DNA from 2 places in the Fructilactobacillus carniphilus genome. Region 1 is predicted to be linked to the other one. Evidence: predicted binding sites of a transcription regulator. Region 1 holds the regulator's gene; the other holds the start of a gene.
The links. Region 1 encodes NrdR, which represses ribonucleotide reductase genes. Its sites were predicted from a motif close to ACACNATATATNGTGT; they were not measured.
Positions count from the first base shown of each region.

Region 2: a site for NrdR is predicted at 6,250-6,265, ahead of nrdH (glutaredoxin-like protein NrdH). Genes of this name have one in related genera too.

Region 1 covers NZ_CP097121.1:571,521-587,327, forward strand. The annotation lists gene thrS (threonine--tRNA ligase) at 1-1,957, opposite strand, end outside; gene dnaI (primosomal protein DnaI) at 2,215-3,138, opposite strand; gene M3M37_RS02975 (DnaD domain protein) at 3,141-4,472, opposite strand; gene nrdR (transcriptional regulator NrdR) at 4,459-4,956, opposite strand; gene coaE (dephospho-CoA kinase) at 4,961-5,533, opposite strand; gene mutM (DNA-formamidopyrimidine glycosylase) at 5,526-6,368, opposite strand; gene polA (DNA polymerase I) at 6,388-9,075, opposite strand; gene murC (UDP-N-acetylmuramate--L-alanine ligase) at 9,158-10,507, opposite strand; gene M3M37_RS03005 (DNA translocase FtsK) at 10,541-12,892, opposite strand; gene ytpR (YtpR family tRNA-binding protein) at 12,943-13,572, opposite strand; gene M3M37_RS03015 (thioredoxin family protein) at 13,589-13,915, opposite strand; gene M3M37_RS03020 (hypothetical protein) at 14,013-14,333, shown strand; gene trmB (tRNA (guanosine(46)-N7)-methyltransferase TrmB) at 14,330-14,980, opposite strand; gene M3M37_RS03030 (ABC transporter permease) at 14,977-15,807, opposite strand, start outside.
Region 2 covers NZ_CP097121.1:848,211-864,017, reverse strand. The annotation lists gene M3M37_RS04405 (amino acid permease) at 1-405, shown strand, start outside; gene mmuM (homocysteine S-methyltransferase) at 392-1,306, shown strand; gene M3M37_RS04395 (L-lactate dehydrogenase) at 1,362-2,285, shown strand; partial or broken gene nrdF (class 1b ribonucleoside-diphosphate reductase subunit beta) at 2,735-3,712, opposite strand; gene nrdE (class 1b ribonucleoside-diphosphate reductase subunit alpha) at 3,727-5,895, opposite strand; gene nrdH (glutaredoxin-like protein NrdH) at 5,935-6,180, opposite strand; gene M3M37_RS04375 (class I SAM-dependent methyltransferase) at 6,347-6,955, shown strand; gene tadA (tRNA adenosine(34) deaminase TadA) at 6,952-7,440, shown strand; RNA gene ffs (signal recognition particle sRNA small type) at 7,469-7,567, shown strand; gene dnaX (DNA polymerase III subunit gamma/tau) at 7,715-9,448, shown strand; gene M3M37_RS04355 (YbaB/EbfC family nucleoid-associated protein) at 9,474-9,794, shown strand; gene recR (recombination mediator RecR) at 9,814-10,413, shown strand; gene M3M37_RS04345 (YaaL family protein) at 10,421-10,666, shown strand; gene M3M37_RS04340 (ABC transporter ATP-binding protein/permease) at 10,795-12,735, shown strand; gene tmk (dTMP kinase) at 12,857-13,486, shown strand; gene M3M37_RS04330 (cyclic-di-AMP receptor) at 13,508-13,834, shown strand; gene holB (DNA polymerase III subunit delta') at 13,838-14,866, shown strand; gene M3M37_RS04320 (DNA replication initiation control protein YabA) at 14,881-15,207, shown strand; gene rsmI (16S rRNA (cytidine(1402)-2'-O)-methyltransferase) at 15,210-15,807, shown strand, end outside.

The DNA of each region.
Region 1 (15,807 bases):
TTGCTTGATCATCTTTAGTCTCATCACGTGAATAACTAGCGATATCTTTCATGATTTCAACCGTGAAGTCATCCATTGATAATTCCCGACTGTCATCTTCTCCGTACTTACGAACTGAGATCGTGTCGTTGTTAACTTCATCGTCACCAACCACAATCGTGTACGGAATTTTATGCGTCTGCGCATCCCGAATTAAGTAACCCATCTTTTCAGAACGTTCGTCCACTGCCGACCGGATGTGCATGGCTTGCAGTTTTTCGTTGATTTGGCGCGCGTATTGACCGTGTTTTTCATCACTAACTGGAATGATCTGCACTTGTTTTGGTGCTAACCAGGTTGGGAAAGCTCCTTTGTACATTTCAATTAGGTAGGCTGTGAACCGTTCCATCGTTGAAACTAAACCACGGTGAATCATAACGGGACGGTGTTCTTGACCGTCTTCACCCACGTAGTGTAAATCAAACCGTTCAGGTAGCATGAAGTCCAGTTGAATCGTTGACAACGTTTCTTCATTACCAAGGGCCGTCTTCGTTTGTACGTCCAGTTTAGGACCGTAGAAGGCTGCTTCCCCTTCGGCTTCGACGTAGTCTAACCCTAATTCATCCATGGCACCTTTCAACATCGTTTGCGCCTTGTTCCACATTTCGTCATCGTCAAAGTATTTTTCCGTGTTTTCTGGGTCACGGTAACTAAGCCGGAACGTGTAGTTGTCGATGTCAAAGTCATGGTAAACTTCCATCATTAAGTTCAGGATCTTCTTAAATTCATCTTGGATTTGATCCGGAGCAACGAACGTGTGACCATCGTTAAGCGTCATTTCCCGAACCCGTTGTAATCCACTGAGGGCTCCCGATTTTTCGTAACGGTGCATCATTCCTAGTTCTGCAATCCGGAGTGGTAATTCCCGGTAGGAACGGATGTGGTGGTTGTAAATTTGAATGTGAGAAGGACAGTTCATCGGACGTAATTCCAACATTTCATCGTCGTCCATTTTCATTGGTGGGAACATGTCATCACGATAGTGTTCCCAGTGACCAGACTGCTTGTACAGATCCAAGTTAGCAAGGACTGGAGTGTAAACGTGTTGATAACCGTTAGCAACTTCCTTGTCGACGATGTAACGTTCAATCGTCCGCCGAATCGTAGCCCCGTTTGGCATCCAATATGGTAATCCCGCTCCAACCTTTGGATCAACGAAGAACAAGTCCAAGTTATTTCCAATCACCCGGTGATCCCGTTCCCGTGCTTCTTGCCGTTTCTTTAAGTCTGCTTCTAAGTCAGCAGCTTTGTAAAAGGCCGTTCCGTATAACCGTTGTAGCATGGGGTTAGATGACTTGCCTTCCCAGTAAGCTCCAGCTACGGATAACAGTTTAAAGTGCTTTAAGTCCTTAAGACTAGGAGCTGCAACAACTTGAGCGTAGACTAATTGACCACCAATTTCATAGAAAGGAACTTCGCCACTATCAAGTTCCTTAATCAATTCGGTCTGGTACCGATCACCGCTAACTTCGTTTAAAGCGTCATCCTTGCTTAAGGTTACTCGTTTAACGGAAGCGTTGTCCTTGATGACCCGTTGCATCTTATCAGCTAAGCCATCTAGTTCATCAGCACTGATTTGACGTTCATCTTTTTCCGTATCAACGTAAAAGCCGTCTTCATCAGCAGCTAAGCGACCCAGTCGAACTCCGGGAAATTCTCGTTTTACTACTGCTGCCAGTAGTTCAGCTGCACTTTGGCGTAAAACAGTTAAACCAGCTTCTGAATCAGCCGTAATAATTTCTAACTTCCCACCAGCCGTTAACGGAGCTTGGACGTCCACTAGTTGACCATCAACCTTTCCGGCAATGGTTTTTTTGGCTAAGCTAACTGAGATTGATTTAGCAATCTCGGCAATCGTAATTCCACTATCAAACGCTTGGTTGCGTCCGTCTGGAAATTCAAACGTAATTTGTGCCATTTTCATTCCTCCTAAATAAAAAGCCCCCTGGTAAAAATACCAAGGGGCGTCGTCTCGACGCGGTTCCACCCAAATTATCCGAAAATCGGATATCTCTGTTAACCACATTTATTCACATTGTTTTAAGTAAGGTGGTAAGTTAAACCTGCCAACAAGTAGCTTCCAGAATTGAACTACTCTCTCTGTGAATTTAGGCCTAACCCATATCCTTATCTAGTAGTCTAATCACCAAATGAACCAGTGTCAAGCGCAAGAACTTAATTTCTTAAATTATTGCCATTCAAATAAACCGGACGAGCTAAGAATTTAATTCGTTCCATTAATCGTTGCGCCTTGAGTGGCTCTGCTTCATTGCGGGCGGTAACTGCCAAATGTTCCTTGGCTAACTCATCCATAGAGAAGTTAGAAGTGAAAAACGTGGGTAGTTGATTTTGCATCCGGTATTCCAAGATCACACCCAACACATCATCCCGAATCCAAGCAGACATCGAATCTGCTCCGATATCATCAATAATCAAAACCGGCATTTTTTTAACTTGATCAACCTTCGATTTAAACGTATTGTCACCAATCGCGTTTTTTAGTTCCACTGCAAACGATGGGAAGTGCACCAACATGGTTTTGACGCCATGATCAGAGAGCCGGTGCGCCATCGCAGCCATCACAAAGGTTTTTCCCACCCCAAATGGTCCGTATAAATACAACGCCTTTTGGTGTTTCTGCGAATCCTGTTCATAATTTTCAATGAAGTTAATTAAATCAATAATGACCTCTTCTTGATCGGGAGTCGGCTCATAATCTTCAAAGTTAACCCGTTTGATTTCAGGGGTCATTCCCACAGTTACAAAGTTATTCTTCATCCGTTGGTTGCGTTGCCGTCGTAAAAAGTCTTTGGTCGGTTGGTAGGCAACCTCGATTAAATGATCGTTTACCACTAGTTGCGGCGCATATCCGGGGGCAAAAGTAGTCTGTCCCGCTGCCATTTTCTTTTTCTCATTCACAAATTCATAGAGCTTCGACGCCGATTTTTGCACCGCTTGGGGAGCCAATTCAGCTTGGTGCTCCCGGACAAATTCCTGCACATCCGGGTCAGCATACACGGATTGCAACAGTTTTTGGTACTGTTCGGTCAAATGGTGGTTTTGCATGGAAGTTTTCAACCCCTTCCCCACGTTTTTCATTTCTATTCACTCCCCTCTGATTGATTATTCCGTAATTTTGCTAGTTTTTCTTTAATTAATTTTCGATTAGAGGCCGAAGCCTGCTTCGTCGACCGTTGATGATCAGCTTGATAAGCCCATTCTGGCAAGGTTTCTTTTACCGTTTGTTGTTTTTGCTTCGTTCGCTTGGTGCGCTGCTTCGTTATTCGTTGTTCACGTTGCTTAATTTCTGTCAGCGCCTGAGCTGCGGTTTGAATGTGACGCTGAGCCCAGTCATTGGCAATCGTATCTAACAAATTTTTATTCAGTGTCGGATTTTCCCGATCGACCAGCAATAAGTAAATGAGCATGTTGACTACCGCACTGGGTAAAACGTTTTGTTCCAACAATTGGCGTAACGATCGCTCTTCGGCAGCTGTCGCATACCCACCTTTTTCTTGTTTGATAGCACTTAAAAAAGGAACCGGCGCGGTAGTTTCAGCTACTTGGAGTAGCTCGCGTTCTTGACTAGTAAAACTAACGTTAGCGTTATCAGCATGATTAGTCGTTGTCTGCGGTTCTGGCTGAGTGGCTGGCGTCGACTGATATTTTCTCGCCATTAGTAACTGAAACTTCTGCTTGTCAAAGCGATTGGTAGTGAGATTAGTAGCTTGTTCAACTACCCGAGCCATCTCCGTTTCCTCTACTCCATAAAGCTGTTTAGTTACCGCAAACAAAGGCTGATTCTTTTTTACATCCGCTAAATTAACAAACGAACTCTGTAAGATACTAAGCATTAACTGGAGATCAACGGTGGGCAAATCTGATTTTACCGTGGTTGATTCAGAAATCTGGGACCGCTGCTGAGCTGCTTTGACTAACGGAGCACCAGTTGTTGGTTGCGTCGCAAAAACCTGCCAAAAGCTGTGGGTCTGATCATCAAAATTGCTTACATCAACCGGAGTCGGTAACAATTGCTGCGTTAGTTCTACAAATTGATTTTCGCCTACCATTTCCAACAAAAATTGACTTAACGTGTCATTTTCGAAAAAGACCACCGGCGTCAGTGGATCCACCAACCGGTAATGAAACTGGGTTTGGTCTGTATACACCTGCAATAACCCTGCTCCCTCTAGCTTTAGCCGAGCCTGGTATAGTGCTTCTGCATCAATTTGTAACGTACTCATCAAACTAAAATGACCCTGAAATTGTTGCGGTTGGTGCCACAGTAAGTTAACCAACGCATATGCATCGTTACCAATCATTGGTAAATACAAACGATCCAGGCTCATTCGCTGTTCTGTGGTCAATTCATGTGCTCGTAGAACCTGAAACTTACTTTGCGGATCAATTGAATGCTGATTATTTGTCATCATGATCACTTTCTGATGATGAAGCTGTCTCATTTCCCATTAATTCTTGCATTTTAGCATAAAATTCATTCATGTCTTTAAATTGACGGTACACACTGGCAAACCGAATGTACGCAATCTCATCCACATCTTTAAGACCGTTCATAACGGATTCCCCAATTGCTTTACTAGAAACTTCATGACTGCCGGTATCTTGATTTTCGATGTTCTGTTTGGTCTGATTAACGATCTCATTCATTTGCGCCATCGACACCGGCCGTTTTTCACACGAACGAATAATCCCTCGGAGTAATTTATCAGTACTAAATTCTTCCCGGTCACCGTTCTTCTTAATAACCAGTAACGGAGTAGCTTCAATTGTTTCAAACGTGGTAAACCGATAACCACAGTGCTCACATTCTCGCCGCCGCCTAATTTCTGTTCCCCCATCTAGGGGACGACTATCAATCACTTTAGACGAAGCTTGGTGACACCTTGGACACTTCATTATTTCACCTCAGATTCTCAATAAAACGCTGGAGTTCTCGACAAAGTTGCTGTTTGCCGTAGGTACTGTCAACGACCTGATCGGCTAAAGCAGCCTTAGTTTGTTGTGACCACTGGGCCCCGATTAATCGACTAGCCCAACTAATCGAAACCTGATCCCGCGCAATTAGCCGCTGCATCTGGACCAGGGGGTCACAGGTCACCATTAAAATTAAATCTACGTAACTGGTAAACCCGTTTTCAAACAAGGTCGGGGCATCCAGAATCAACCAGTCAGAAGCCGTTGTTTCCGTGATGACCTTTAATAGGGCCGGATTAATAATCCGAACTAGTTGTTTTAACTGGTGCGGATTATTAAAAACAACGCGACCCAATTTTTGGCGATCAATCTGTCCGTCCGTTTGTACTGCTGAGCCAAAAATGGCCGTAATTTGTTGAATCACATCATGATCGTAGTCCTCTAACTCATGCGTCAGTTGATCTAAATCCAAAACCGGAAACCCTTGTTCCCGCAAATAAGCAGCTGCCGTTGATTTACCGGTGGCAATGCCGCCCGTCAATCCAATTATTCTAGTCACTTAAATCACCATGAACCACTTGGCACTGGGGACAGAAGGTCGTTCCCCGTTGAGCCACTTTAATTTTTTCCATGGGTGTTCCACATCGTCGGCACGGTTCACCTTTCCGACCATAAGCCTGTAGTTGATTTTGAAATTCGCCGGCTTCACCAAAGGCGTTCGAATACGAGTGCACCGTGGTTCCATGCCCTTTAATGGCAGCAGCAATTTCTTTAATAATGTTTTGCCGAAGCGTTTCAATCTCTGCATCACTAACATAGTTAGTCATTTGCTCTGGATGAATTTTAGACATCCACAGCACCTCGTCACAATAAATGTTACCGAGACCTGCGACTTGGGATTGATCCAGTAAGAAGGCCTTGATTTTTCGATGGGATTTATGCAGTCGTTCTTTAAGATACGTAAAACTTAAGTCAGCATCCGTTGGTTCGGGACCAATTTTATTTAATCCTGATAAATTCATGACCTCGTCATCCTTTACGAGCGCCATTTTTCCAAACATCCGAGTATCCTTGTACCACAACTCGCGGCCATCGTTGAGATGAAAAACGATATTGGTATGTTTAGGTCGTGGCGATCCCTCTGGCTCAACTTCGTATTTTCCTTCCATCCGCAAGTGCGAAACCAGGGTTAAATCATCACTGAGTCGAAATAATAAATACTTTCCCCGGCGGTCAATCCGAATAATTTGTTTACCCGCAAGCTCCTTTTCAAAATCAGCAGCAGGGATATTAATCATTTTCGGGTACAAGACTTCAACGGATTCAATTGTTGCGCCTTGCACTAATTTAGTTAGTCCGGAACGGACGGTTTCTACTTCTGGTAATTCAGGCATTTTTCCACCTACATTCGTTTTATTTTTTTATATTATACCAATTGTCACCGGAATGACTCTCCACTTTTAACGGAACGTCAAAATTAACGGCCGCTTTTTGGAGCAACGGATCCGTTTTCATAATCGAATCCATGACCTCCGGCACAATTTTAGCTAACGTTGCAACTTCTGTTTGGGGTGCTTCCAAAATTAACTCATCATGAATTTGCAGCAACATCCGTGCCTGTAATCCTTCCGTTGCCAACACGTGATTCATGCGAATCATGGCCGCTTTAATGATATCGGCCGCGCTTCCTTGAATGGGAGAATTCATCGCGATTCGTTCTGCAAACTGGCGTTGGTGAAAACTCCGGGATGTAATTTCCGGGATGTAACGGCGCCGTTTCGAAATTGTTTCGACATATCCATGCTGTTTAGCAAACGCCACGCTGTTATCCATGTACTCCTTTACTCCCGGATATTCATGAAAGTACTTATCGATAAAACGCTTGGCTTCCGGATTAGAAATTCCGGTGTTATGAGCCAATCCGTACGAACTAATTCCATACACAATCCCAAAGTTAACCGCTTTGGCTTGCCGTCTTAGGTTTGCGTCTACGGTCTCCGTTTCGCCTAGTTCAAAAATGCGACGGGCAGTGACCGCATGGATATCTTCGTCACTAGCAAAGGCTGCTTTCATGTTCTGGTCACCGGAAATGGCGGCCAACACCCGCAACTCGATTTGGGAGTAATCGGAAGAGAATAAGACCCAGTCCGGATGAGATGGAACAAAGGCTTCACGAATTTTACGTCCTTCTTCCGTCCGCACCGGAATGTTTTGTAAGTTGGGATCAACCGAAGACAACCGTCCCGTCTGGGTTAATGTTTGCAGGTAACGAGTGTGCACCTTTTGATCACTAAGGATATCGCTCTTAATCCCATCAATATAGGTGGAAATTAACTTGGTTAACTGCCGGTAGGCTAAAATCTTTTCGATGATGGGATGTTCGGGAGCTAATTTTTCTAACACGTCGACCGAGGTTGAATAACCGGTCTTGGTCTTTTTAATTACCGGGAGCTTGAGTTTTTCAAACAGAATTTCTCCCAGCTGCTTCGGAGACCCAATGTTAAATTCCTGACCGGCGTCCTGATAAATACCCTGCTGTAATTCCGAAACTCGTTCTTGAAACTTACTCTTTAACTCATCTAGACGCTCTGGATCAACCTTAATTCCGGTAATTTCCATCTGTGCTAGTACTTCCGATAACGGCAGTTCCATTTCCCGGTATAAATTGGACTGTTGGTGTTCCGTTAGTCCCGTCAACATTTGGTCCTTTAATGAACTAATCGCTAACGCTTTGCGCACCAAATGGGCATAAAATGCGGGTAACTCCGGTAACTTGAGACTTTTACCTTTCCCATAGACATCTTGATCTGGCAAAACTCCTTGATAATCGTGTTGCAGGGCCACCTCGCCCACATCATCAGCGTTATTCAAGGTATTTAACAAATACGAGACCAGCAACATATCAAAGTCAACGTTTTGTAATCGAACTCCATCCCGCTGCAAAGCGACACGTTGCGCTTTATTATCAAAAACGTTCTTTTTGACGGTAGTACTCTCTAACAATCGTTTAACGTGCTCATTTTCCACTAAGTCAATGTCATTTGTTACGTACCAGTTCTCTGGAGTCCCTAGTACCAATCCGACTTGATCCGCCACGTGATAATTAGCCGTCAACATTTCCACGTTAACCGCAATTTCGGTAGTAAACTGATCTAATTCCACTGCATTTTCAGCGGTCAAAATCGTGTATTCTACCTTCGGCAGTTCTGTAGTTACTGTTTTTTCTGTTCCAGCTTCCGTTAAGAAACTGCGAAAGTTCATTTTTTGGTAAAAATCTTGCAGTGCTGGTTCTTGATCACCCAAATATTTCATGTCGGATAAGCCCACCGTGAGGGGCGCATCGCGCTTAATGGTTGCTAGTTCCTTAGATAAAAAGGCTTGTTTTTGGTCCTGTACCAGGTGTTCCTTTAATTTTTTTCCAGAAACCTCGTCTAGGTGTTGATACAGGTTCTCAATCGTCCCAAACTGCTTCACTAATTTAAGCGCCGTTTTGGGTCCAACCTTTTCTACTCCCGGATAATTATCAGAGGTATCTCCTTGCAACCCTTTCACATCCACAATTTGAGCAGGCTTAATTCCCATCGTTGCTTCCACGTACTCAGGAGTGTAAGCTTCGATGTCACTAACTCCCTTTTTTGAAACTTTTACAGTGGTTTGTTTCGAACAAAGTTGGGTTAAATCCCGATCGCCGGTCACAACCGTTACCTCATATCCAGCTGCTTCCGCCTGTTTGGCAGTGGTCCCGATGATATCATCAGCTTCAAAGTTATCGAGTTCGTAGGTCTTAATGCCGCGAGCCTTCAATAAATCCATCACATACGGAAACTGTTCTCGCAATTCTTCCGGCATTTTATCCCGGCCACCCTTGTACTCGTCATACATTTTAGTCCGAAAGGTAGTTTGACCAGCATCAAACGCCGCTAAGACTGCATCAGGTTGCACTCGAGCTAACATGTCATTTAACATCCGGTTAAATCCATACAATGCATTCGTATGGAGTCCCTCTTGATTAGTAAAGCGGTCTAACGATTGATAGAGAGCAAAAAAAGCCTTATAAAATAAGGAATTGCCGTCAATTAATAATATCTTTTTGACACCCATCTAAACTTCCTCCGTTATTTTAACTTCATTTTACCTGATTAATTATGCGAAAAAAAGCATGACTACCCGCCATGCTTTTTTGCTAATTAACCTTTTTACTCAAATGACTCAGTAAATCTTCGTAAGTACGTTCGTACTTCTGGATGTCTCCCGCTCCCATAAAGATTACGACGTCATCATGAAAGTCCAAAAGTGGTGACATATTGTCTTCAGTAATCAGAGCACTACCAGGAATCTTATCAACTAAGTCCTGGCTAGAGACATCACCAGATTTTTCGCGAGGGGAGCCATAAATCTTGGTGACGTACACTTGATCCGCTTTTCCCAACGTGTCAGCAAAGTCATCCAGGTACGCAATGGTCCGACTAAAGGTGTGTGGTTGAAAAACCACCACAATCTTTTTATTGGGATATTCTTGTCGAGCAGCGTCTAAAGTAGCCCGAATCTCTGAAGGATGGTGGGCGTAGTCATCAATAATGGTCATGTCGTTCACCTTCACCTGGGCAAACCGCCGTTTAACCCCCTTGAAAGTCATCAATTCGCGGCGAATTTCCGCTAAATCAACCTCTTCAAAGTAAGAAACTGCGATTACAGCGAGTGCGTTTAACACGTTATGCTCCCCAAATAGGGGAATTTCAAAGCGACCTAAGTCCCGACCTCGAAAGACAACGTTAAAGGTTGAACCGGTAGTCGTCCGTTTTACATCAAGGGCACGAAAATCATCATTTTCTCCCGTTCCATAGTAGTAAACAGGAACATCTACTTTCAACTTACGTAAATAGGGATCATCCCCCCACGCAAAAATGCCCTTTTTAACGTGACTAGCAAAAGTTTGAAAGGCATCAAACACATCATCAATTCCGGTATAGTAATCTGGATGATCAAAATCAATGTTAGTCATAATGGCATAGTCAGGGTAAGTTGGCATAAAATGGCGTCGGTATTCGTCTGCTTCATAAACAAAAAAACGAGCATCGGGAACCGCATTCCCTGATCCATCTCCGATTAAATAATCAGTTGGAGCAATTCCACTCAACACGTGGGCTAACAATCCCGTCGTGCTGGTTTTTCCGTGCGCACCACAAACTGCGATGCTGGTATACCCCTTAATTAATTGACCTAAAAATTCAGGGTAGCGGTAAATCGGTAGGCCTAATTCTTTGGCTCGTAAGACCTCTGGTTGATCATCCTTAAACGCATTCCCGACGACCAATGCCATGCCCGGTTTAATGTTATCTGGATTAAAGGAGTGAATCGGAATGCCGGCATCTTCTAACCCCTTTTGGGTAAAAGTATATTTGTCAATGTCTGATCCTTCAACCTGAAAACCCATGTCCTTCACTACGAGGGCCATTGCACTCATTCCGGTTCCCTTAATCCCCACAAAGTAATAAGTTAACTCCTTGGTTAACTTTGGTTCTGCTTCTGTCATAATTTTTAAACTGGTTCCCTTCTATGTTGTTAGTTAGAGGTTAAGTTGTGCATACTGCTCTTTAGTTAGATAAATTTCTCGCGGCTTGGATCCCTGTTGCCCAGAAATAAAATTATGCTGTTCTAGGTCGTCAATGATACTAGCGGCACGGTTATACCCAATCGAAAAGACTCGTTGCAATTTCGAGGTTGACACATTCTCTTCTCCAGCAATGTACTCTAAAACCGAATTCCATAGTTCATCATGGGTGGCGGCTTGATTAGCACTCTTTAAGAGGCCAGCTGGTTGAAACTCATAGTGAGCTGGTCCCTGCGTTCGAACGAAATCGGTCACCTTTTCAACTTCCTCACTGGTTACAAACGCCCCTTGTAGTCGTTCTGGTTTATTTGCACCATTACCAAGATACAACATATCACCCTTCCCTAACAAGCGTTCAGCGCCAGCTTGATCAATAATTGTGCGGGAATCAACTTGACTAGAAACCATAAAAGCCACTCGGGTCGGAATGTTATTTTTAATGGTTCCCGTCACAATGTCTACACTAGGACGCTGCGTGGCCACCACCAAATGAATTCCGGCGGCCCGGGCTTTTTGAGTAATTCGGACAATGTAATCCTGAACCTCGTTGGCAGATGTCATCATCAAATCGGCCAATTCGTCGATTACAACCAAGATATATGGTAACCGATCGGCAGCATGGTCTGTCTTTTGTGCTTGCCGATTATACTGCTCAATGTTTCTAACCCCAGCGGCCGTTAGTCGTTCGTAACGGCGATCCATTTCCTCTGTAACCCATTTTAAAGCGGCTGCAGCCTCTTGCGGTTGCGAAATTACTGGAGCCAGCAAGTGCGGAATTTCATTGTAGGGAGCCAATTCGACGGCTTTCGGATCAATTAAAATCATCCGCAAATCGCGGGGGGTGGCATGGTACAGCAACGATAACAACAAACTATTAATAAAGACACTTTTCCCTGAACCAGTGGCCCCGGCAATCAAGGCGTGCGGCATCTTTTTCAAATCAGCCATCACCGGTTGTCCTTCGATGTTCATCCCCATAGCAATTTCGGTTTTGACCGTGTCCGTTTGAAAATGCTGATCCGCTAAAATTTCCCGTAACATGACCGGATGTGGCTTCGGGTTCGGAATTTCAATTCCTACCGTGGAGCGTCCTGGAATGGGTGCTTCAATCCGAATGTCTTTTGCTGCTAAGGCTAGTTTCAAATCATCATTCAGGTTGGTAACCTTACTAACTTTAACTCCCAGTGCCAGCTTGACTTGAAATTGAGTAACCGTCGGACCATTTGTCCAATCAACCACATGACCATCAACGTTAAAGGCCTGCAAAGTATCATCGAGTTTTTCGGCTTGATCAGCAATCCAGTTATCTAAGTCGGCTTCATCGACCTGGACTGATGGCTTTAATAGCTCTAATTGCGGAAAGTGGTATCCCATTTGTTCATCAGAAACAGTTTGATCGTCAGTGGTCATCATCGTGCTAGTGGATAACGAATCTGATTGTTCTAATGATTCTGAAGCACTGGCACTAGTTTCCGGTTGCTGGTCTAGCTTACCTAGCGGTTCTGGTTCGGAATGAGCAGCCGCTGTTTTAGATGTAACTTCAGTTGAAATTCCAGAATCTTTTCCCGCAGCTGTCGTTGCTTGTGATGCTGGTTTCATCTGAGGAACATTGTCCCTTTCAAATAAACTTAAGTGGTCGGCCTGTCCCCGTTCGGCCTGCAAAATATCTGCTAATGAATGACCTAATCCCTTGCTATGATCAAGTTTAACAGCTCTTGATTGATAGTTATCCACAGTGTTTTCATTTTTGTTTTCATTTTGTGAATCAACTGATGAGGATGTTGCAGCTTCGTTGTTTGGTTGTTCAGTAACCATCAACGTGGTGGAGGTTGATTGAGCTGGCTCGGTAACTGTCGAAATGGCAATCTCTGGCTCAGCAATCGAATCTTCTCCCTGAGCAGTTGCCAATAAAATCAAATCTTCAGGATTTGATTCTAGCGCCGTAATCGCCCGTTGGTAATTCCGATTAAACTCAGTTCGTTGAGAACTGTAAAAAGCAGCCTTATCAGGCACAAACTGGGGCTGAAAGGCGCGTGTCTTTTCCACTAGGTTAGCTGGATGCGACTGCTGCTGGCGCTCGGTTTGCAGTTGAGACACCGTCTGCTTCTTTTTTTTAGATTGATCAATTTTAGAAGTTCCAGCAGATTTGGTTGTGATTGCCCGTTCCTGCTGTCTGATTACTGGTGCAGACCAATCGGAACGTTCAGAATTATTGGGATCAAAAATAGGAGCTTTAATCCCAAGACTTTTCCGTTCTACATAAAACTTCCGAAAAAAAGCGGGACCATCGTAATGATTCATTGTCATTCCCTTTCATTCTCCTTTTTTAGTACAAAAAAGCGAATAGAGACTATTCGCTAAAAAAGGGTTTGCGCTTGTTTAAAATCAAATGGTTGCCCAACCTCGTATCCATCCGGGAGAATCAATGCTCCGGGTTTATCTGGTGCATTTGGAATCCGTAATTCTCGTCCCGAACAAATCATGCCATCACTTTCAACGTCTTTTAAGGTGCTGGGCCAAATCATTAAACCATCTGGCATCATAGCTCCAACTTCAGCCACGACCACCTTAATTCCCTCCTGCATGTTCGGAGAACCACTCACAATTTGTAACGTCCGTCCGGCTTCAACTTCAGTTGTAGTGATGTGCAAGTGTGATGATTTGGGGTGTTCTTTCATTTCTTTGACGTAACCCACGATAAATTTCGAAGTTTCCGTTTCTGGTAAATTTGCTTCAAAACCAGCTGCTTGCAATTGTTGGTTAAGCTGTTGTACCTCTTCTGGTGTCAAATCAACCTGCCCATTTTGGTCAGCTAATTCTGGCAAAAGTGCTTGAGCTGCAAAAAAATTATAGCCAATTACATTTCCATTTTGATCTTTAATTTCAACGATTTGATCACGTTGGTCAACCTGTTGGGGACCATTATCAGGTCCCAAAACAACTACCAGAACGTCACCAATTTGTGCGGGGTTATAACTTGCAATCATGTTCTTTTACTCCTGTTTATTTTGCTGGTAAACTTTTAATGAACGTTTCAACTTCAGCTTGGGTTTTTCTAGCTTTGTTAACGAGCCGGCCAATTTCAGTGCCATGATCGTAAGCGATGAAGCTAGGAATTCCAAACACGTCTAATTCTTTACATAAATCGATGTTATCATCCCGATCAACCTTAATAAAGGTGTATTCAGGAAAGTTCTTTTCAATGAGAGGCATGAACGGTTTAATAAAATTACAGTCTGGACACCAACCAGCGGTAAAAAAGAGGATGTACTTACCATCCTGGAGGTGAGCTTCAAGTTGCGTTTGATTCATGATTGGTAATTCTTCCATAATAAATACTCCTATTTAATTTTTGATGATTATAACCCGTGAACAATTAAAATGTTATATAATTAAAAGGATAAAAGCAAAAGAAAGGATTTTAAAAATGGCTAAGCATAAATATCTAGTTCCCACCACCTTGCTCTCATTAGTTGGGACCGCTGCCTACGTTTTCACTAAGAAACGCAGACGAGCTCAACAAATCGCCATTCAAGACGGATTAACCGAAGCAATTGCTGCTGAATTTGGCGACCAAGATTTTAGTGGTTACTGGATTGATTTTGATAATCACGCCGGCTTGGAATATGAGTGTGGGGTTAGTTTTATCAATCAAGAAACTGGTTTAAAGGAATCATACTCATTTCTCTACAATCCAGATGAACAGGAACTATACCGCATTAAACCTCTCTCAGATCAAATTAATTAATCCGGAAATCGGGCCCTAATCTTATAGATGGGGCCTTTTTCTTTGAACTTTTCCTCGTATTCCGTTTCCACGTTTTCGTTTAATTCTTCGGCATTCCCGTGGTGTAAATCTAGGTTAACCCGTTCAAACTGTAATCCAAAATTATTCAAACTAACCAAGGAGTACTCAAACAGACCGCGATTATCGGTTTTAAATTCCAACGGTGCGTTAGCAGGTAAAATTCGTTGGTAACTGGCTAAAAAGTTAGGCGAAGTCAGTCTCCGCTTAGTGTGACGTTTTTTCGGCCAAGGGTCAGAAAAATTTAAATACAATTGTTGTACTTCACCCTTTTCAAATAGGTCCGCTACGTCCCCACCATTGGTTAAAATCAACTGGACGTTTTTTAATCCTGAGTTAACAGCTTTTTTAACAGCCATCGCTAACACTGAATCTTCTAAATCGATACCAATGTAGTTAACATCTGGATGTTTTTGGGCCATGCCAATGATAAATTGACCTTTTCCTGAACCAATTTCCATGTGAATGGGTGCTTGGGGATTAGCAAAGCGACTAGCCCACTGACCCACGTAACGTTCAGGTTCTAACACAGCAAAATCTGGATGGTCCTGCATGTAGGGCAAGGCCCACTTTTTTTTGCGAATTCTCATTTAATTGTTTCCTTCCTGTAATTGTTTCCTTCCTGTTCCTGACTTTTACGAACGAAGCGTGTCATTAACCACCAAATAATGACTGAACCACTTACCATACTGATGAAAGCGGCACTGATCGGTGCTTTTCCAAGTAACAAGACCACCACTTCCAGTACTAGTTCGATTACCAAGAGCCATTGCCAAAATTGCCGAAAATTACGTACCTGATCCGAGGTCTGAACCGGGTAGAGACGAGTAAACACGTTATTAGCAAAAAAGGTAAAGAACGGGCGCAGTTGGATTCCCGTTAAATAAAGCAAAGTGAGCGCCACAATCACAGCCACAACCGAATTATCTAAGAAAAAGAGAATGACCGCTGCGACCACTAATAAGCGGACATACATCGAACTGGTTTCTCCGTCCCGGAAAAAGGTGCGAACGTACAAATTAGTGTATAAATGGTGTTGATTTTGGGGAATTCTGCGGAAAAATCGGTCCAAATATGCTCGGCGCTTAGGTTGTGGTCCTACCGTTGGTACATCCGTAAAGAGCGCAAAAAAACGATAAATCCGGAGAATCCGAAGCTGTTCGGCGGCTACAATCCCCTGCCAGTTCAACGGCGGAACCTGTTTCTGAATTAACCAACCACTAATTATCAGTAATCCAGTTGCTAATCCAAATGCGACCCATAAGTTAACCGTGATTCCCATGCTAAAAATCAAGAGCGGAAGGAACCACTGAAATAACGGTTGGCGCCACCAGGTTAAGCGCTGATGATTTCGCAACGTCCAGAATTGATAGCTCAACCAGTCCCACTTTAAAAGCAGACTGAGGCAAAAGCCCAT
Region 2 (15,807 bases), 280 kb from region 1:
ACCAAACGAGAGATTCCCATCTACGCTTTGTTAACCAGCATGGTGGGAGGGATTCTCGCCTTATTGTCGGCCGTGTACGCTGCCGGAACGGTCTACCTGGTGTTGGTTTCCATTTCGGGGCTCGCAGTGGTCTTTGTCTGGATGGCAATTGCGTTGTCAGAAATTCGGTTTCGGGCGCAATTGTCAAAGCAGGAGGCGCAGCAGTTAGCCTTTCGGACCCCGGGTTATCCCTGGTTACCCTGGCTGGCCTTTGTACTATGCTTTTTATCATGCATCCTGATTTGGTTTGATCCGAACCAACGGATTGCTTTAGAAGTTACGCTTCCCTTCGTCCTAATCTGTTATGGTGGTTATGAACTAAAGGAATGGTTTCAAAAGAGGAGGAAACAACATGCCACAAACTAATCCAATTACAGCTAGCTTAGAAACGCCTGTTGTGCTAGACGGCGCAATGGGAACGGAACTGGAAAAACGCGGAGTTAAAACCAACGATGCGTTATGGTCTGCCAACGCACTGCTGACGGATCCGGATGCGATCTATGACGTCCATGCCAGTTACTTCCGGGCAGGGGCAGAGATTGCCATCACTGATACGTATCAAGCTAATGTGACCGCCTTTGCAAAAGTCGGCATTGAAAAAGAAGCAGCGCTGGACTTGATTCGCCGGGGGGTTCAATTAGCTCAACAAGCGCGCGATGACGTCAAACCGGAGGGTCTCGTGGCCGGCTGCGTGGGACCGTATGGGGCTTATCTAGCGGATGGTTCCGAATACACGGGAGACTACCAGTTAAGTCCTGCTGAATACGAAGCCTTTCACACGGAAAAGATTCAAACGTTGGTGGACGCTGGGGTAGATTTACTGTCGGTTGATACGATTCCCAACTTTGCGGAGGTCCAGGCCTTAACTACGATTCTGGCGCAGCAACCTCATTTAGTCCCGACTTGGATTAGTTTAAGTATCAAGGATCCTTATCATCTTAGTGATGGAACGCCGTTAGACGTGGTTACAGAGTGGCTGGATCATTCACAGGCGGTCAGTGGGATTGGAATCAACTGCATGCCTTTTGAGAACGTTTTGCCAGCGTTGAAATTAATGAGGCAAGTCACGCAGAAGCCGTTGGTTGTTTATCCCAATCCGGGTGATATTTATGATCCAGAAACCAAAACCTGGACTCCGGTCGAACACCCCCAGACCTTTGCCGACGTAGTGCCGGATTGGTTGGCTGCGGGTGCGAACATTATTGGCGGTTGTTGCCGGACTACGCCAGCGGAGATCGAACAAATTGCAAAATTATTAAAAAAATAATGGTAAAAACTTAACTTTGTGTTAAAATATGCAACAACGAACGGGAGGGATTTTTATGACACGAAAAATTGGAGTAATTGGGATGGGACACGTTGGTTCTACGGTAGCCCACTACATCGTGGCCAACGGGTTTGCGGATGATCTGGTCCTAATCGATAAGAACGAGGCCAAGGTTACGGCGGATGCGATTGATTTTCGCGAAGCCATGCCCAACTTGCCGTTTCACACCAACATTACGGTGAACGACTATGCGGCTTTAAAGGATGCGGACGTCATTATTTCCGCTCTGGGAAACATTCGCTTAAACGACGGAGCCAACGAAGATCGGTTCTCCGAATTAGCTTATAACAGTGAGCAGGTCAAAGAAGTGGCCCCGCGGATTCGGGATTCCGGCTTTAACGGTATCATCATTGCGATTACCAATCCGGTGGACGTGATTACCCAGTTGTACCAACAAATCACGGGCTTACCAAAGAAACACGTGATTGGAACGGGAACCTTATTGGATTCCGCTCGGATGAAGCGCGCGGTTGCCGAAAAGCTTGGCATCGATTCGCGGTCCGTGACGGGTTATAACCTGGGTGAACACGGAAACTCCCAGTTTACCGCTTGGTCAACGGTGCGCGCTTTAGACCAACCGCTGACGGAACTGGCAGAAACTAAGGGACTTGATTTGGCTGCCTTGGATAACGAAGCTCGGCACGGTGGTTACGCGGTCTTCAAGGGGAAAGGTTACACCAACTATGGAGTAGCGACGGCGGCCGTTCGATTAGCAAACGTGGTCTTGTCAGACGCCAAAACCGTCTTGCCAGTGTCGAACTATCGTTCCGAATACGACGTCTACCTGTCTCATCCAGTGATTGTCGGGCGTGACGGTGTGGTTGCTGACGTGCCGTTGCAATTGACGGATGAAGAACTGGAAAAGCTCCAAAATTCGGCGGATTTCATCAAGGAAAACTACGAAAAGTATAAAAATTAGTGCACAAAAAAAGCTGTCATCCAATTGGGTGACAGCTTTTTGTTTATCTATAAAATATAATGAATATACGAAAATGTAATTTAACTTTTACTAAAACTAGCGAATAAATAGTATTTTTCACCCATTTTTTGAATAAAAACAAGTGCTTCTGTATTGTTTAAATTTTCAGGGTTAATGACATCTTGTATTCTATTTTTAATTATTTCGCTAGATTTGGGGTCTATATCATTAAATAAATTATAAAAAGTGTAATAGACTTCTTCAGCAGATCCCCCATTTGGTTGACCTACCGAAAATTTAAGATGGTTAAATTCAGTAACGTTTATTTTTTTGAGTTCAATTGAGAAACTTATATCACTCCAAAGGCCTGTTTTAATATCATCAACGGTATTTAAATTTTCTTCTAATGCTTTTTTTATAAATTTTTTGTTCTTTGTTAAATTAGGCTTGTAATCGTTGTCGCTCATGGCTTCGACGTTTCCCAGTCGATAACCGTTTCCAACTTCGGAGAAGAAGTCATGGTTCACGGTCGAAGTGGAGATTCCGTTCATAACCACGGGGTTCACGTCTTCGGCAGTATCAGGGAACATCGGATCCTGACCGAGGTTCATGAGCGCCTTGTTGGCGTTGTAACGGATGAAGGTTAAGACCTTGTCCGTCCAGCCGACTTCATCGTACAAGAGGTGGGTATACTTCTCTTCGTTTTCATAGAGGTCATACAGGAAGCTGTACATCCAGTCCTTGAGTTCTTGTTGCTCGTTGTCTGAAAGCTGGTTGAACTCGGTTTGGAATTTGTAACCAATGTAAGTTCCGTGCACCGATTCGTCCCGGATAATCAATTTGATGATTTCAGCCACGTTGGTTAACTGGTTGTGACCTAGGTACCAGAGCGGCGTAAAGAAACCGGAGTAAAAGAGGAAGGTTTCCAAGAAGACGCTGGAAATCTTCTTTTTCAAGGGACTTTCATCGTCGTGGTAGAGGGTATAGATGCGTTTCGTCTTGTTTTGCAGGAACTCTTCTGAGTCACTCCATGCAAAGATCTCGGTAATTTCCTTCGGGGTATTCAGGGTTGAGAAAATGGTGGAGTAACTCTTGGCGTGGACCGATTCCATGAACTGGATGTTATTTAACACCGCAATTTCATGCTGGGTCTTGGCGTTAAGGCGTAGGGCCGCCATTCCGTCTTGGGATTGGAGCGTATCTAAAAGGGTTAAGCCCCCAAAGACGTGCCCGACCAACCACTTGTGGTCGTCGTCTAATTCGCGCCAATCCTTTAAGTCGTTTGACACCGGCACCCGCGTATCGAGCCAGAACTGTTCCGTTAGTTTGTGCCAGGTCGCCTTATCAATCTCGTCGGAAACCTCGTTCCAGTTGATGGCGTCGTAATTACCGTCCCATTTTCCGGTTAGTACTTTGTTTAAATCCATGAACTTTTCCCCTCCTAAATTACACAGCTTTCACACTCGTTGGCCCCGATGGTATCGTTGTTATCGGTAAACGTCCGGACGTAGTAAATCGACTTAATTCCCTTGTGGTGGGCGTAGTTCCGCAGAATCGTGAGATCCCGGGTCGACATTTTTTCGTCCCGTCCGGTTTTCCACTCGTACATGCCTTCCGGAATCGTGGACCGCATGAACATGGTCATACTAAGGCTTTGGTCAACGTGTTGTTGAGCTGCCGCGTAAATGTCGATTTCCTTGCGCATGTCAACGTCGTAGGCCGATTCGTAGTACTTGATGGTGTCGTTAGACAGGTAGGGAGCGGGATAGAAGATGGTTCCAATCTTCGCTTCCTGCCGTTCCTCAATTCGGCTCACGATGGGCGCCAAACTAGCGGTGGCATCCCCAATGTAGGACGTCGATCCGTTGGGGGCGACGGCCAAGCGGTTTTGGTGGTACAAGCCATCCCGCATTACGGCCAGTTTCAGTTCTTCCCAGTCTGCTGGACTCGGAATAAAAGTATCCTTAAATAATTCTTTAACCCGGTCAGAAGTGGGTCCCCAATCTTGTTGGGTGTACTTATCAAAGTAACTGCCGTCAGCATACTTACTCTTCTCAAAGTTGTGGAAGGTTTTGCCTCGTTCGCGAGCTAACCGGTTAGAAGCGACTAAACTCCAGTAGTTTAAGAGCATGAAGTAGATGCTGGTAAACTCGATTGATTCGGGGGAACCGTAGTACATGTGGTGGAGGGCAAAGTAGGAATGTAAGCCCATCGCTCCCAGCCCAATCGAGTGGCTGAGGTCATTACCGTGGCGAATCGAGGGCACGGTGTTGATGTTACTGATGTCCGTCACAAATGTGAGGGCCCGGACCATGGCTTCAATTGATTTACCAAAGTCCGGGGACTGCATCAGGTTCACAACGTTTGTGGAACCCAAGTTACAGGAGACGTCGGTTCCGAGTTTTTCGTACTGTTGTTCGTCGTTAATGATGGACGGCGTTTGGACCTGCATGATTTCAGAACACAGGTTACTCATGATGATTTTGCCGTCGATGGGGTTCTCGCGGTTAGCCGTGTCAATGTTAATGATGTAGGGATAACCAGATTCTTGTTGCAACTTACCAATCTCAGTTTCCAGGTCCCGCGCCTTAATGTACTTCTTTTTAATGTTGTCATTATTGACCAGGTTGTCGTATTCCTTAGTGATGTCCACGTAGGAGAACGGCACGCCGTATTCTTGTTCGACGTCGTAGGGGCTAAATAGGGCCATGTCCTTGTTTTCGGCAGCCAGTTCGTAGAACTTATCGGGGACGGTCACCCCTAAAGACAGGGTATTAACCCGAATTTTTTCGTCCGCGTTTTCCTTTTTCACGGCCAGAAAGTCGATGATGTCTGGGTGAAAGACGCTCAGGTACACGACTCCGGCTCCTTGTCGTTGACCTAGTTGGTTCGAGTAGCTAAAGCTATCTTCCAACAGTTTCATGACCGGCATCACACCACTAGCGGCTCCCTGGATGTGTTTGATGGGATCGCCAGCGGCCCGCAGGTTGTTGAGGTTAATGCCGACCCCGCCCCCAATTTTGGAGAGCTGGAGAGCCGAGTTAATCGTCCGACCAATGCTGTTCATGTCATCAGTGGATTGGATTAAAAAACAGGAGACGAATTCGCCCCGGCGCTTTTTCCCGGCGTTTAAGAAGGTCGGGGTAGCTGGTTGGAAGCGTTGATGAATTAATTCGTCTGCTAAAGCGAGAGCCAGTTCCTGATCGCCGTTCGCCAGGTAGAGGGCGTTCATTGCCGTCCGATCGATGTAACGTTCGAGGTATTGATTACCGTCATCCGTCTTTAAAGCATACTGAGCGTAAAACTTGTAAGCAGCCATAAAGGAATGGAAGTGGAAATCCTGACTGTTTAAGTAGTCGTAAAGTTTTTCAATGAACGTCAAAGAATATTGTTTTAAAAACGCTTCTTCTACGTAATCGTGGTCGATTAGGTAGTCAAAGCGTTCTTGTAACGAGTTAAATTGCATGAGGTTAGGTGCGACGTTTTCTGCTAAGAAAGCTTCGAGCGCCTCTTGATCTTTATCGAGCCGGATACGGCCGTCCTTGGTCGGAATGTTAATTTCGTTGTTTAAGCGAAAGTAACTGGCATCCGTGTGGTCTTTGAGCGACATATACTGATTCCCCTTAATGTGTATAATGAAAGTGGTGGTTTATACAGTTGCTAATTGTTCAACTAAGCGTTTCAGTTGGTCGGGCCGAAAACCACCAAAAGCCTCTAATACTTCTGATTCCACCACGGGAACGGCTTGAAAACCTTGCTCCTTTAAGTAGGGAATTAAGGCTGGGTTTTCACTGGTGTTCTTTTCAGTAAAATCCACGTTGTGTTCGGTTAAAAAACGCTTGGTCATTTTGCATTGGATGCAGTTGTTTTTAGTGTAAACGGTAATCTGGTTCATAATGGACTCCTTCTTTCGTTTGACTATATTCTGATTCTACTACGAAAATGGATTCTTTCAACCAAAAAAACACCACATGTTGTGTCACTCGATTGAGAAACACACTACATGTGGTATGTGAAACAAAATTTTAGCATGATTAATTAAATTAAGGGATGTGATTTTTGTGAGCGACTTTTATTATACACCGAATCCGGATGTGATTCACGACGAAAAAGAATGGGATTTTACAATCGAGGGGCAGACCCTCCATTTCATTTCAGACAACGGAGTGTTTTCTAAACGAACCGTGGACTACGGCTCCCGGGTTTTGATTGAGAACGTGAACCTTACTGATCTACCTGCCGGTCCAATCTTAGACTTAGGTTGTGGTTACGGTCCGATTGGGTTGTTTTTAGCTAAAGAATATCCAGACCGTCAGTTTGAGTTAGTGGATGTGAACCAACGAGCGCTGGCGCTCGCAGAACGCAACGCCGCGGTCAACGGGATTAGCAACGTTACCGTTGCGACTTCAGACGTGTATGCGGGGGTAGGCGAGCAGCAATTTGCCGCCGTGGTCACGAATCCCCCGGTTCGGGCTGGCAAAGACGTGGTGGACGCCATGATTACCGGGGCTGCCACTCATTTGCGTCCCAACGGCCGACTGTTGGTGGTGTTACAAAAGAAACAAGGGGCACCGTCAGCCAAGCGCTTGATGCAGGCAACCTTTGGGAACGCGGAAGTCATCAAACGCGATAAGGGTTACTACGTCTTAGCGAGCGTGCAGCACTCATGATGACGGAGGACGAACGCTACATGGGCCAGGCACTGGCGGAAGCGCGCTTTGCGGCCCAAATCGGCGAAATTCCCATTGGAGCCGTGATTGTCAAGGACCACCAAGTCATTGGAACCGGCCATAACCTGCGCGAACATACGAAGTTAGCCACCCAGCACGCGGAACTGATTGCGATTGAGGAGGCTTGTCTAGCGGTGCAAAGTTGGCGGCTAACCGGCTGTACTTTGTACGTCACGATTGAACCCTGCCTGATGTGCGCCGGAGCAATTGTGAACGCCCGGGTTGACCGGGTGGTTTACGGGGCAGCTAATCCGAAAGCCGGGGCGGGGGAAAGTTTGTACCAAGCTCTGACGGACGAACGCCAAAATCACCAAGTGGAACTAGTGACCGGCTGCCGGGCTGTGGAAGCTGGGGCCGTGATGCAGGCTTTTTTTCGCGACAAACGCCAGCGCCGGAAAAAACGAAAGCAAGGGCTGGACAAGTAGCCGGGGTTAAGTTATGATAGTAACTGCCGTAAGGCCTTGAAGCAAGGGCAGACTTACGAACCGTGTCAGGTCCGGAAGGAAGCAGCACTAAGTATTTTTTGTCCTGTGCTTCTTGTTGTTAGCAAATAAACTCCTAGCCAATTTGGCTAGGAGATTTTTTTTACAATAATTATGGTAAAAACGGATGCGAATGCATCAATTAGAATCGTGGTAATTCGGCGGCATTCTCGCTATAATGTTAGCAGGTGGCGTTCCAGAAGAAAGGAAGGGTGACATGAGTTATCAAGCTTTATACCGGGTCTGGCGGCCCCAACGCTTTGATGAAATCGTGGGGCAACGGGTCATTACGAAGACGTTAAAAAACGCTTTGATAACCGATCAGATTAGTCACGCTTATCTGTTTAGTGGACCCCGTGGAACGGGGAAAACTTCAACTGCGAAGATTTTGGCTAAGGCGGTTAACTGTCAGCATTTAAAAGACGGAGAGCCGTGTAACGAGTGTGAAACCTGCGTCGCCATCAATCAGGGTGCTTTAAACGATGTGATTGAAATTGACGCGGCCTCTAATAACGGGGTCGAAGAGATTCGTAACATCCGTGATAAGGCCAAGTATGCCCCCACGGAGGCAACGTATAAGGTTTACATCATTGACGAAGTGCACATGTTGTCGACCGGAGCCTTTAACGCGTTGTTAAAAACCCTGGAGGAACCGCCGACCCACGTGATCTTTATCCTGGCCACGACGGAACCCCATAAGATTCCGGCAACCATCCTGTCCCGGTTGCAGCGCTTTGATTTCAAACGCATTAGTGCGACGGACATCGAGGAACAGCTCACAAAGATTTTGGAGAGTAAAAAGGTTCAATTCGATGACCGCGCGGTGAAAATCATTGCTAAGAGCGCCGAAGGGGGAATGCGGGATGCCTTGAGTATTCTGGATCAAGCTCTTTCGTATGATCCGGAGCAGTTGACTTATGACAGTGCCCTCCAAGTGACGGGGAGCGTTGCCCGTGATGAGCTCCAGCGCTACTTTGAAGCTGTACTAGCGGGGGACGTGAGCAGTGGACTCCAGGTCGTAGAAGCCACTTTAGCGGATGGCAAAGACGCCAGTCAGTTTATTGAAGACCTGGTGGATTACTGCCAAAACTTGTTGCTGTACCAACAAAATGAAGCCCTGGTAACGGCTGACGAGTTAGGCCTGCTGGGCGATAACTTCCAAAAGATTGCGCAGGAAGTCGACCGGCGCAAAATCTACCAGTTCGTAGAGATTATGAACGAGGTGCAACAACAGCTGCGGTTTACCTATCATCCGGACCTCTATCTGGACATTTTAACCGTTCGGTTGGCGGATGCAGAAGCGCAACCAACGACGCCGGCACCTCCGGCAGAAGCTGCGCCTCCTGCCGGATACCAGCAGCTAGAAGAGCGAGTGGCCCAGTTACAACAGCAACTGCAGACGTTACAGCAACAGCCAGCCCCTGCGACGCCAGCATCGGAGCAAGCGTCATCTGTTAAACGGGCGGTTCCGAATAGTCCCAAGGCTCCTAAGCCCGATGTAAATGGCATCTTTGGCATCTTGGATGCGGCGACTAAGCCGGCCTTGGAACAATATCGTAGCAACTGGGGCGCGTTGTTACAGTTACTGAGCGTTACCCAGCGGGCCGTATTACACGTGGCCCGACCGGTAGCGGCCAGTGATGCGGGCGTCGTGATTGCCTTTGACTACGGCTTTTTATACCAAAAAGCCGGAAGTGATGAACAACTAATGACAGCGCTTGAGCAAGGCTTAGAACAGTTGCTGGGTCAGGTTCCTAAAGTCTTTTTTGTGCCGAAAGAAGAATGGCCGACGCTCCGGCAGGAGTACCTACAGCAGCATCCGCGTGGAGCGCAATCAGAAACAGCTGAGCAACCAGCGGAACAATCTGAACCAACGACGGAAGAACCAAAGAACGTCCGTCGCGCCAAAGAACTCTTTGGCGATGAGTTAGTGAACGTTGAAGATGATTAATTTATAATTTAAAGGAGAAATTACAATGGCAATGAACGGAATGAACATGGGTAAGTTAATGAAGCAAGCACAAGACATGCAACGCAAGATGAGTGCCCAACAAGCAGAAATTGACCAACAAGAATTCACGGGTAAAGCTCCCGATGACTTAGTGGTTGCTACTTTTACCGGGGACCGGAAGATGAAGGATTTACAAATTAAAAAAGAAGCATTGGATCCCGATGATCCGGACATGATTTCTGATTTGACGATTGCAGCCGTGAACGACGCATTGGAACAAATTGACGAAACCACGAAGAACAAGATGGGACAATTCACCCAGGGAATGAACATCCCCGGACTTTAATAGTAAAGAGGAAATCAGCATGCAGTATCCAGAACCAGTGGCTAAGCTCATTGATGGTTTCATGCACCTGCCTGGAATCGGGGAAAAAACGGCCACCCGGTTGGCATTTTATACGATTGATATGCCCAAGGATGAGGTGCAGCAGTTTGCCCAAGCTTTAAATGATACGAAGGAAAAATTAACCTTCTGTTCCGTGTGCGGTAATATCACGGAAACCGATCCGTGTGAAATCTGCAGTGATCCTCTGCGTGATCAATCCCAAGTGTTGGTGGTAGAGCAACCCAAAGACATTGCCACCATGGAAAAGATGAAGGATTACCACGGGCTGTACCACGTGTTACACGGAGTACTGTCGCCAATGGAGGGCAAGGGTCCTGATGACATTAACATCAGCTCTTTAATTAAACGGTTGCAACAAAACGAGACCATCAAAGAAGTGATTATTGCTACAAACGCCACGCCGGAAGGGGACGCCACGGCGATGTACTTGGCGCGCTTGTTAAAACCGGCCGGATTAAAGGTGACCCGCTTAGCCCGGGGACTGGCCGTGGGAAGTGACATTGAGTACGCCGATGAAATGACCCTGTTTCGGGCGGTGGAAGGACGAACGGAAATGTGAGGTTAGGATGTTTAACTTTTTTAAGCCCAAGAACTTCGAAAAGGAGTACGATGAAGAGCTACTCCAGTCGTTGAACCTGTTAAAACAGGATTGGGACCAGGCCCAACAAACAGAAGCAGCCGTGGCGGATGTTGATCCGCAGGTGAAGGCCCAAACCGAATTAGCCAAGCAAAAATTTGAATTTATGTACCGCCAAGCCCGACTCCGGAAGATTAAAAACGATCACATTCAGTCAAGCGTGTACGATTCGTAAAAGGGGAAACTACTTTGGAGTAGGGACCTCTTTTTTAATTAATGGATTAAAAAGGGCTTACAACGGATGCTATATGGTGTATACTATCAACTAAACTAATAATGATTATTAGACTAAAGGAGAACTAGATGGCCTATTTACAACTACAGGATATCCACAAGTCTTATCAAGTGGATCATCAGGAATTTCACGTTTTAAACGGGATTAACCTGGACTTCGAACGAGGCGAATTCGTTTCGATTCTGGGAGAATCCGGTGGTGGAAAGACCACGTTAATGAACATCATTGCGGGGTTAGACAGCCAGTATACCGGCGACGTGTTACTGAACGGGAAATCGTTGAAACATGATACGCCGAAGGAACTGGACCAATACCGCCGGAGTACGATTGGGTTTGTGTTCCAAAGTTTTAACCTAGTTAGCCACCTGACGATTCGGGCCAACGTCATGGTTTCGTTAGAGATGACGAACCTGTCACACCATGAACAGGTGAAACGTGCGGATGAATTATTAGATCAGGTGGGACTGTCCGAACATAAGAACAAGTACCCGAACCAATTATCAGGTGGGCAAAAGCAACGGGTTTCGATTGCGCGGGCGTTGGCTTCTGACCCAGACATCATCATTGCTGATGAACCAACGGGAGCGTTGGATGCCCAAAATACCGACGAAATTTTGCGGTTACTAAATCAAATCGCAGAAGACGGGAAACTCGTGATTGCTGTAACCCACTCCCAAATAGTGGCTGATTACGGAACTCGGATTGTGCATCTGGCCAACGGGTTGATTGACGATGACCGGGTTTTAAAACCGGCTTATCCGGTTGACGAGCAACAAAAACCGTTCCGGGATAAAGTAGCTAGCATGAAGTCGATGGCTGGGATGGCTTGGCAACACTTCCGCTATAACTTGAAGCGGAACCTGTTGATCATGTTTGGCGCCGCCATCGGAATCTTTAGTGTGATTGTAATGCTGGGACTCGGAAACGGGACCAAGGGGTACATTAACCACGAAATTTATTCCCAAATTAATCCGAACACGATTCAAGTGGCTAAAAACGTGGAAAGTGACAATCCGACGCCTAAGGAAACTATGTTGAAGCAAAGTGACGTTAATCGTTTGAAAAAGGTTTCAGGCGTTAAAAAAGTGTCACCCGGTTACTTTGCTGCCGGGAGTGCACGGTTAAAGAGTGGCGACCAAACAATTCCGTTGACCCTCGTGCAAACCTTTGATAACACCTTGCGCAAGTCCAACATTAAGTACGGTCGGGCTCCGCGGGCCAATGAAATTTTGATTAGTAAAAAGGAAGCCAAACAGATTAACCATGACCACCCGAACCAGGCCTTGGGAACGAAGGCAACTTTCTATCTGAGTGCTTCTGACGATCAAACGCAGACACCACAGATTATGCAAAAGGAAGTAACCATCAGTGGGATTACGGATGGGAACAGCTTACCGGATGCCGTGACCTACGGAACGTTACAGTCGATGTACCGAGCTAACAACATTCCGTTTGGACCGAACTACCTTGCGGTGGACATCACTGGAGGGGTGCAAAACGTGCAACCAGTTCAAGATCGGATTAAGGCCATCATGAACGGCAACAAACCGGCCTTCCAGATTACGGGAGCTGGTTCTATTGTCTCCACGTTAAACACCTACGTGAACCTGGCGGTAGCTGTTTTAACTTCAATTGCGGCCATCTCACTCTTGGTATCTGCCATCATGATCATTGTGGTGCTCTACATCAGTGTGGCCGAACGGACCAAGGAAATTGGAATTCTCCGGGCGCTTGGTTTTTCGAAGGGGAACATCCGGAAACTGTTTATTTTTGAATCAGTGTTCCTCGGCTTCTTCTCGGCGGTGCTTGCCATTATTCTGGCTTACCTAGTCGAATGGGGGGCGAACTCCTTGTCGCAAGGTGGGATTCAATACAACATCATGCAAATCTCGGTGGGGAACGCCATCTTTGGCCTCGTAGTTTCTGTCGTCATTTGTTTACTAGCCGCTCTCTTACCAGCTCGTAAAGCTGCTAAGGTGGATCCGGTAGTTAGTTTAAGTGCTGAATAATTAAACTGGGAAAAAGACCGCGTTGGCGGTCTTTTTTGCATTTTCGGACCGGGGCGGGAAATAGACAATTTGGTCAAATTACAGTACAATCGAAACAGAAAATAAGGGGAATGATGACTGAATGAGCGGGCACTTTATCACGTTTGAAGGAAACGACGGCGCTGGAAAAACCACCGTCTTAAACCAGGTTGTAGACCGATTGCAACCCCAGTTGGGGAAGCAATTGGTGGTTACTCGCGAACCCGGGGGCGATCCGATCGCAGAAAAAATCCGGAATTTAATTGTAGATGAACAAAACGAGGCCATGGATGACCGCACGGAAGCACTCCTCTTTGCGGCGGCGCGACGCCAGCACCTGGAACAGACGGTGTTGCCCGCGCTAGCACAAGAACAAGTGGTCCTTTGTGATCGCTATGTCGATAGCTCGGTGGCCTATCAAGGGGCCGGACGGCAGTTAGGTGAACAGGAAGTGCTGGAGTTAAATCAGTTTGCCACGAACGGCGTGCTCCCTGATTTAACCATTTACTTTGCGGTTCCGGTTGCGGTGGGTTTGGAACGGATTGAACACCGCGATGAACAGTCCACTAACCGGTTAGATCGTGAGCAGCGTGATTTTTACGTCCGAGTCCATGATGCTTACGAACGTCTTTCTCAAGCGCATCCCGAACGAATTGTGCGGGTGGATGCGACCCAATCAGTAACAACTGTAACTAACCAGGTACTCGCCATTATTACGCAACACTTGAAGTAAGCCCAGAGGAGGTCATTACACATGAAATTAGTCCTAGCGATTATTCAAGAAAAAGATGCCGGTAAATTGCAAGCCCAGTTAAACGAACACAAAATCATTGCCACACAACTACCCACAAAGGGTGGTTTTTTGCGGGCTAAAAACGTGACGTACATGGTGGGAATCAATGACGAACGGGTCCCAGAGTTACTCGATTTAATTAAGCACTCTTGTCAGGCGCGGGATCAGTACGTAACGCCACCCATTAACCTGGTGGGGAGCATTAACGACACGGCTTACCCGGTCGAAGTTGAAGTTGGGGGAGCCACGGTCATGGTGCTGCCGATTGAAGACTTTTTCCGGTTCTAGCCGATGGAAACCACGGCAGCACAGCACTTACTAGCGGACGTGAACGCCAAACAACCCGATCTGATTCAGCACTTTGTCCAAGTAGTGCAAGCGGGTGACCTGAGTCATGCGTATTTATTCTCAGGTAGTGCTGGGGATGGTAAATTAGCGGTCGCCAAGGTTACTACGATGGCACTGTTTTGCTTACATCCCACTAAGGAAGGATTTCCCTGTGGAGCATGTAACGAGTGCCTGCGGATTGCGAACGATGAACATCCAGACGTTTTAGTGATTGAACCGGACGGCCAATCAATTAAGATTGAGCAGGTGCGGGCGTTGAAACGGGAGTTTTCTAAGAGTGCGGTCGAAGGCAATCAGAAGGTCTTTATCATTGATGCCGCCGACACGATGACGGTCGGAGCGGCTAACAGTCTACTGAAGGTGATTGAAGAACCGCTGGCGACGGTAACGGCCTTTTTGTTGACCACCGATTACCACCACATTTTGCCGACGATTCGGTCACGGACCCAGTTAGTGGAATTCCCGCAAATTAAACAAGCAGCCTTACAAAGTTATTTGGCGGAGCGGGATTTGAGCAAGACGGAGATTAACTTGGCCCTGCAAATCACGAACTCCACCACCGAGTTGGATCAGCTGATTGCGGAGCAGTGGCTCAGTAAGATGAAGCAACAAATTGAAGGCTGGTTTACCTGGATTAGCAAGGGTGATGTGCGAGCCTTTCCGTTAGTCCAGACGAACTTAATGCCCTTGATTAAGGACCGCTTTAGTCAAAACGTGACAATTACAATGATGTGTTTAATTTTCAAGGATGTATTTAACGTCAAATTTAGGAACCGCGCTCCAGAGCAACTGGCATTTGGTGATATTTATGATTTGCTTAAATCAACGGCTGACCAATTGTCAGATCACCAAATTGTCAGTATGATTAATGACATACTGGCAACGTCTCAGTTGCAAAGAGTGAACGTAGGGTTTCAGGGCAGCTTAGAAGTGCTGACGTTAAAATGTTTGCAGTCCATAACTAGCGAATGAGAGGGATGAAGGGATTGTCAACCAAAAATGTAGATGAGGGCATGGATGACCTTTCTACGCAGTTTGAGCAAATGCTGACCAAAATTACGACGCTACGCACCAAGGTGGCCGCAGTTTTGGAGGAAAATTCGGAATTACGAATCGAAAATGAACACCTGCGCGAGCTCTTAGGGGCCGCGGAAAAAAAGCATCAGGGCGTGCGGGAGTTATCCCAATCTAAAAAGAACCTCGAAAAACTCTATAATCAGGGTTATCACATTTGTAACCAGTACTACGGCAAACGCCGGGAAGCGAACGAAAGCTGCATCTTTTGTACTGACATTATTTACGGAGAACGGTAATTATGACGATTTATGCCCAAAGTAGTTTTGCGCCCCGCCAAACGGGCATTCTGTATCTGGTTCCAACCCCGATTGGGAATCTGGATGACATTACGTTGCGGGCGCTAAAGGTGCTACAAACTGCGGATGTGATTGCGGCCGAGGATACCCGGAACACGCAAAAATTACTGAATCACTTTGAAATTAAAACGAAACAAATTAGTTTTCACGAACACAACACGGCCAGTCGGATTCCAGAGCTTGTGAGGATGTTAGAGGATGGGAACACGATTGCCCAAGTTAGCGACGCAGGGATGCCATCGATTAGTGATCCAGGTCACGAACTGGTGGTAGCCTGCATTCAGGCCCACGTCCCCGTGGTGAGTTTGCCGGGATCGACCGCCGGCTTAACCAGTTTAATTGCCTCTGGGTTAGCTCCACAGCCGTTTTTGTTTTACGGCTTTTTACAGCGGAAGCCGAAGGAACAACGAGCGGAACTAACCGAATTACAGAACGAAACCGTAACGCTGATTTTTTATGAGGCCCCACATCGGTTGAAACAGACCCTAAAAAACATGGTGCAAGTTTTGGGTAACCGGCCGGCGGCACTAGGACGGGAAC